Regions from separate parts of the Rhizobium sp. L9 genome, predicted to be linked through region 2. Evidence: predicted binding sites of a transcription regulator. Region 2 holds the regulator's gene; the other holds the start of a gene.
What was found. Region 2 encodes PhoB, which activates phosphate uptake and scavenging genes when phosphate is short. Its sites were predicted from a motif close to TGTCATNNANCTGTCAT; they were not measured.
Positions count from the first base shown of each region.

Region 1 (3,592 bases), on a different contig from region 2:
GGCGATGAAAGGCGAATGCTCGAAGACGCCGCCGAAGCGGGAAACGAAATCCTCGCGCGACAACATCAGAGCGCATCCGGCTGATGATTCTTGTGCCAGTGCTCGGCGATCTCGATGCGGCGCGGAATCCAGACCTTGTCATGCTTCAACACATATTCGATGAAGCGCTTCAGAGAGGCTGCCCGGCCCGGACGCCCGACGAGGCGGCAATGCAGGCCGACCGACATCATCTTCGGGCTGCCGTCCTTGCCTTCCTCGTAAAGCGTGTCGAAAGCGTCCTTGAGATAGGTGAAGAACTGGTCGCCGGCATTGAAACCCTGCGGTGTGGCAAAACGCATGTCATTGGTTTCGAGCGTATAGGGGATGATCAGGAAGGGTTTCCCGTCGACGCCCTTCACCCAGTAAGGCAGGTCGTCGGCATAGGAATCGGAGGAATAGAGGAAACCGCCCTCTTCCTGCACCAGTCGCAGCGTGTTGTCGGAAGGCTTTCCTTGATACATCCCGAAAGGCCGCTCGCCGGTGAGTTCGGTGTGCAGGCGCACGGCTTCGAGGATATGCTTGCGCTCGAGATCCTCGGGGAAATCCTTGTATTCCAGCCAGCGATAACCGTGGCTGGCGATCTCCCAACCGGCCTCCTTCATGGCCGCGACGGCTTCGGGGTTGCGCGCCATCGCCAGCGTCACGCCATAGACGGTCGCCTGCACCTTGAGACCCGTGAACATCCGCCAGAGCCGCCAGAACCCGGCGCGCGAACCATACTCGTAGATCGATTCCATGTTGAGATTGCGCTGCCCCGGCCAGGCCGCCGCACCGACAATCTCCGACAGCAGGTTTTCGGAAGCCGGATCGCCTTCGAGGATGCAGCTTTCGCCGCCCTCCTCGTAATTGATGACGAACTGCACGGCGACGCGGGCGTCGCCCGGCCACTTCGGATCGGGCGTCTGACGCCCGTAGCCGACGAGATTGCGCGGGTAGGTCTCGGATACCATCAAATCACCTTCTGAAAAGACGAAGGAACGGTATCATCCGCAGCCGGAATGTCGAGACGGAAACTGCATAGGAGAATTTCTCTTTTCAACACAACGACTTAGATCGACATCTGCTCAGGCGATCCTGCGCGCGCTGACCTTGCCCATCGGGTGGAGCGAGTGAACGCGGAAGGGACCGCCAGTGCCCTCCTCGATCATCAAAGCCACATTCGAAACGATCACCGGCTCCCTCAAGACGGACTCGAAGATCGTTCCCAGCACTGGCTCGATGCGGGGCATGTCGATCGTGTTGATGGGGCCTGTCACCGGCATATGGAAGCGGAACTCCTCCATCACATAGGGATTGCCCCAACGATGCAGATTGGCGAATTGCGCCGCCGACAACCCGTCTGGATCGCTGCGTTCGATATCGGCTTCACTCAGCGGCGCCCGGAAACGATCGAACTCCTGAACGATCGCCGAAGCCAGATACTGGATCCGCTCACAGGGGGCGCTCGGCACCAGGCTGTAGAAATTGCCGAGCCGGGCGATTTCGAGACCTGGGATCTGGAAGGGAGCATATGTTCCGGCAAAACGCATGAGGTCGCGCAGGAGTTGCGATTCGGACGTCTCGGCGGAGAGGTGAAAAGGCGCTTTCAGAACGCCGTGAAAACCATAGCGCCGCGGCACCGCAGTATAAAAGGCGATCTCATGAATGCCGAGGCCGCGGACGGCCGGAGGCTCCACCATATCGCCTGAAAACACGTTTCGGCCAAGCCAATTAGCGGCCACGAGCGACAAGGGGTCGCTCGCCGGAGGCGTAAAGCAAATGGCATAGCGCATGCAATTTCCTCCATGAAGGAAGTGAGCGCCGGGGAAATCCGGCGCTGCCGATGCGCAAGCAGATAGGTGATTTGCATGACAGAATAACGAAACGCAGCTGTATCTAATTCACGTTTAACGTGAAGCGACAGCGATATGGCTTGATATCGCGAAGCTTTCCGGCAGCGAAAATTCGCAATCTGTGTCGCCTGCCATACAAACCGCAGCCTCCGCCAGCCGATGGGCCAGCCCGAAGCTCACCTTGAAACCGCCGGTCAGTGCGATTAGTCGGGGATGGATGGGATGGCGGCCGATCATTGGATCGCGGTCGATGGCTTTCGGGCGAAGCCCCGCCCAACGTTCGATGACAGGGGCGCTGCGGAGCGCCGGCACGATCGCCCGCGCCGCCTCGATCAACGCGTCGAGCTGTGCATCGGTCGAGAGGGGGTCGTCGAAACGGTTCTCGCTGGTGCTGCCGACCGCCGCATGCCCCCCCTCATGCGCGACGACATAGAGTCCATCGAGGAAGATCGTCGGCAACGCCGGGTCGACATCTGCTTTCAATAGAGCCGCCTGCCCTTTCACCGACTGGCCGAGCGGCTGCTTCAAGCCCGGCGTCAGCCGCTGCAGCGCGGGAAAGGACTGATGGCCGGCGGCCAGGATGCAGCGGCCGAACGTGATGATTTCGCCGCCGATCTCGGCCGTCCCGCGATCGGGATTGAGATCAGCGACAACAGCATTTTCCATGATGCGCACATGTTTTGCCCGCCGCAGCAATGCGATGAGCGCTGAGATCAAGGAGCGGGGCGCAACACGGGCGGCGAGCGTATCGTGCACGAAGCCACTTTCGCCGGCAGATGCGTCAGGCCAACCATCGACCGGCGGCCTGTCGATGACATGCCAGTGGAAGCGGCGTTCGCCGGTCCGCCAATGGCGCTCGGAATCTTCGGAATGGCCGCGGGCGATGCGGTTGAGATGCGGTTTCGGCAACGGGATCAGCCGCCCCGACCTGTTGTAGCCGGCCGACAGCCCGGTTTCTGCTTCAAGCGCCGCAATTTCGGTTTCGAGCGAGACCAGCGCATCGAACTGGAATTGCTTTTTCTCCGACCACCGGTCCGGCATATGCGGCATCAGCGCGCCGAGCAGTCCGCCGCTCGCGCCTCCGCCCAGTCTGCCGGCGTCGGCGAGGACGGTGCTGATACCGCGGCGTTCGGCATGAATGGCCGCCCAGAGACCCATGATGCCGCCGCCGACGATCAGCAAGTCGCAAGAAGATTGACCGGACGTCGGCTGAGGACTATCGGCTTTTTCCATGAGAGACGTGAACCCCGATGAGATTGGCGCGGGCGCGCCGCAGCCGCTCGAATGGCGCGACGGCGATATGCCCTATTCCACCGCCTTTGGCGATCATTTTTATTGCCAGACCGATGGCCGTCTGGAATGCGGCCATGTCTTTCTCGCCGGCAACGGCCTGCCGGAGCGTTGGCACGGCCAGCGGGATTTTGCCATCGGCGAACTTGGCTTCGGCACCGGCCTGAACTTCGCCGAGACCTGGCGGCAGTGGAAGCTCCATCGCGCAGACGGCCGGCACCTGCATTTCATTTCCTTCGAACTCCATCCGATGCGCGGTGAAGAGATCGGCCGGGCGCTCTCGCATTGGCCGGAGATTGATGCGGAACGCGAGGCGCTGACCGCAGCCTGGCCTCAAACACCTGCTGGTACCGTCTCGCTCGATCTCGATGGCCAGACGCGGCTCAGCGTTGTCTGCGGCGCGGCACTTGACGGCGTCGCCGCGGCAAAAC
Region 1 covers NZ_NWSZ01000002.1:148,561-152,152, forward strand. The annotation lists gene uraD (2-oxo-4-hydroxy-4-carboxy-5-ureidoimidazoline decarboxylase) at 1-66, opposite strand, end outside; gene puuE (allantoinase PuuE) at 66-989, opposite strand; gene CO660_RS01260 (DUF1045 domain-containing protein) at 1,104-1,811, opposite strand; gene CO660_RS01265 (FAD-binding oxidoreductase) at 1,926-3,104, opposite strand; gene mnmD (tRNA (5-methylaminomethyl-2-thiouridine)(34)-methyltransferase MnmD) at 3,103-3,592, shown strand, end outside.
Region 1: CO660_RS01260 (DUF1045 domain-containing protein) is a predicted target of PhoB. The motif match lies at 1,887-1,903, and genes of this name have one in related genera.

Region 2 (3,592 bases):
ACACCGACAAGATGTTCACCAATCCGGACGATCCCCGTACCCAGGACTACATCATGGGTCGCTTCGGCTGATCACGGCCATCCGAAGCCTTCCCCTTATTCGAGGACAAAGCCCCATGGCATCGACACATATTTATTCTGCCTATGATGATGATCTGAAGTTCCTTTCCAGGCGGATTTCCGAAATGGGCGGCCTGGCCGAACAGATGGTCGCCGAATCCGTCCGGGCGCTGGTCAACGGCGATACCGCGCTGGCGCAGAAGGTCATCTCAGACGACGTGATCCTCGATCACACCGAGCGCGAAATCGGCGACAAGGCGATCGTCACCATCGCCCGCCGTCAGCCGATGGCGGCGGACCTGCGCGAAATCATGGGTTCGATCCGCATCGCCGCCGATCTCGAACGCGTCGGCGACCTTGGCAAGAACACCGCCAAGCGCGTCATCGCCGTGCAGAGCACCGGCGTGCCCCGCAAGCTCGCCCGCGGTCTCGAGCATCTCTCCGAGCTGGCGCTTGTCCAGCTCAAGGAAGTGCTCGACGTCTATACGACACGCGCTGCCGACAAGGCGACCGCCATCCGCGAACGCGACAACGAGATCGACGCCATGTACACCTCGCTGTTCCGCGAGCTCTTGACCTACATGATGGAAGATCCGCGCAACATCACGAGCTGCACGCATCTGCTCTTCTGCGCCAAGAACATCGAGCGCATCGGCGACCATGCCACCAACATCGCCGAGACGATCTACTACATGGCAACAGGCGCCCAGCCGGAAGGCGATCGCCCGAAGGATGACAGCGCCAACACCGTCGGCGCCGCGACGGAATAATCCTTCCAAGATTGCGTGCGCCCCCGTTCGGGGCGCGCAAAGAGGTCGCAGCCAATTTCTGAATTTGCGCAGGACGCCTGCTTAGACCCCCAGTTTAAGGCTTGTGCGCGAGGAGACGGACACGCATGATCCCGAGAGTCGCAGTTGTTGAAGACGAGGAAGCGCTCAGCGTGCTCCTTCGCTATAATCTCGAAGCCGAAGGCTTCGAGGTCGATACCATCCTGCGCGGCGACGAGGCCGAAATCAGGCTTCAGGAGCGCACGCCCGACCTGCTCATCCTCGACTGGATGCTGCCCGGCGTCTCCGGCATCGAACTCTGCCGGCGCCTGCGCATGCGGCCGGAAACCGAGCGACTGCCGATCATCATGCTGACGGCGCGCGGCGAGGAGAGCGAGCGTGTGCGCGGACTGTCCACCGGCGCCGACGATTATGTCGTCAAGCCCTTCTCGACCCCCGAACTCGTCGCCCGCGTCAAGGCGATGCTGCGCCGTGCCCGACCTGAGGTGCTGTCCTCGGTGCTGAAATGCGGCGATATCGAGCTCGACCGCGAAACCCATCGCGTCCACCGCAAGAGCCGCGAAGTCCGCCTCGGCCCGACCGAATTCCGCCTGCTGGAATTCCTGATGTCGTCGCCGGGCCGGGTCTTTTCCCGCTCGCAGCTGCTCGACGGCGTCTGGGGTCACGACATCTATGTCGACGAACGAACCGTCGACGTCCATGTCGGCCGCCTGCGCAAGGCGCTGAACTTCTCCAACATGCAGGACGTCATCCGCACCGTCCGTGGCGCCGGCTATTCGATGGAAGCCTAAGGCTGAGAGAGTGTGTGGGGTGGGCGTTCCCGCCAAACGCACGGCAGTACGGCTTGTGAGGCTCCCCTGCCGTCGTCGATCGCAGCCGCTTCGTCGCCAGCGTCATTGCGCCGGCGAGGCTTATGCATCTCGGCACCACCTTTCCACCGCGCCTGCAGAGCCGACTTGTCCCGGCATCACCTCGCCTCCGTCATCCCAGGGCTTGACCCTGGGATCCATGCGGCCGGCGCTGCGGGAACAGGGATGCATCCAACTGCAGGGAAATTATGAAAGCCGAGTGCTTGGCCGTGGATCCCAGGGTCAAGCCCTGGGATGACGGAGCGCGTGGTTGGCGCTCTCGCCAAACGCGCCGGTGGTGCAACCTGTAGCACCCGTTTTTGCCGCCGATCCATCGCCGCTGCAGAGCGGTCGCGCCATCGCCGCTGCAGAACCAGCTTCATCGCACTGGCGTGGCCTATCTGTCCAGGCACCACTTCTCCTCCAAGCCCCGGGATGACGGAGTGTGGGGTTGGCTTGGTTGCTAAACGCAAAGGTCACTTCCCCAATCGAATAAAAAACGGGCCACTCGGCCCGTTTCCCGTTCTCAGCAATACCTGTCCGCTCAGCTGACCCGTGCTGCCGCCCGGCGCCTTTCGTTGATCGGCTGATAGGCAAGCTTCTGATGATAGCTGCAATAGGGCGAATTGTCCGGGGACTCGCAGCCGCAGAAATGGAAATCTTCCTTGAGCGGGTCGCCGACCGGCCATTTGCAGGTGCGTTCGGTGAGCTCCGTCAGGCCGAGGCGGCGAGAAATCGGCACGACCACATTGCCGGCCGGCACATATTCCATTTCCTCGACGGCATCGACTTCGATCTCTTCCTTCAGCATCGTTGCGCCCTGTTGACGGGTCACGGTGCGGGTGGTGATCCGGGAGGCGTAATTCGGCGCGCGCGGCGCGGATGTCTGGCGCTTCGGCGTGCGCGCCGCGGTGGCCGTGCCGCCGGCCTTGGCGCGGCCGGGAAGGCTGAGCCTGTGCACCTTGCCGATAACGGCGTTTCGGCTGACGCCGCCAAGCTGCGCAGCAATCTGGCTGGCGCTCAGTCCTTCGGCCCAAAGCTTCTTGAGTTTCTCGACCCGCTCGTCTGTCCAGTTCATGCCCTGTCTCCACCTTTTGCGTTGGTGATGGCAGAATCCCTCACCGTTGTCCCGGAAGCCTCCGAAACAAGAAACGCTTGATCAATTTTGGTGACTAGTTCCGCCGCATGCAGTCTAGTAATTGAACTTTAACCTAGTGTGAGGCTGACTCCGTGACAAGAGTCGCGGGAATCCGGATGAATCGAATTTCAAGTTTTCCCCAACTTGCTGCCTCTGCGTGGCATTTCTGCAATAATGCCTGTTGAAGGCCGAAAGTTGCCGCTGCACAAGCCTGCTGCATAGGCTAAGGCGCCAGTTTTGTTGACATTGCAGCGCGAAAAGGAAATAGTACCGCTCGCCGCCGAAAGGCGGCATTTTTGATTTTTTGGACCTGGTGTTAGCCGGAGTCCGTGCAAGACAACATTGAACGGGAGACCCGCGCCATGGCTGAAGCCGCGCCGCTTTATGACACCTATTCTCGCGCCCCGCTGCGGTTCGAGCGAGGCGAGGGCGTATGGCTGATCACCGAGAGCGGCGAGCGTTATCTCGATTTCGGCGCCGGTGTCGCCGTCACCTCCGTCGGCCATGGCAACCCGCATGTGGTTGCGGCGCTGAAGGAGCAGGCCGACAAGGTCTGGCACCTCTCCAACATCTATGAGATCCCCGGCCAGGAGCGCCTCGCCAAGCGCCTGACGGACGCTACCTTCGCCGATAAGGTGTTCTTCACCAATTCGGGGGCCGAGGCGCTCGAATGCGCCATCAAGACCGCGCGCCGCTACCAGTTTTCCAAGGGCCATCCCGAGCGGTACCATATCATCACCTTCGAGGGCGCCTTCCATG
Region 2 covers NZ_NWSZ01000052.1:7,969-11,560, reverse strand. The annotation lists gene pstB (phosphate ABC transporter ATP-binding protein PstB) at 1-71, shown strand, start outside; gene phoU (phosphate signaling complex protein PhoU) at 116-829, shown strand; gene phoB (phosphate regulon transcriptional regulator PhoB) at 955-1,638, shown strand; gene CO660_RS31405 (GcrA family cell cycle regulator) at 2,240-2,773, opposite strand; gene CO660_RS31400 (aspartate aminotransferase family protein) at 3,196-3,592, shown strand, end outside.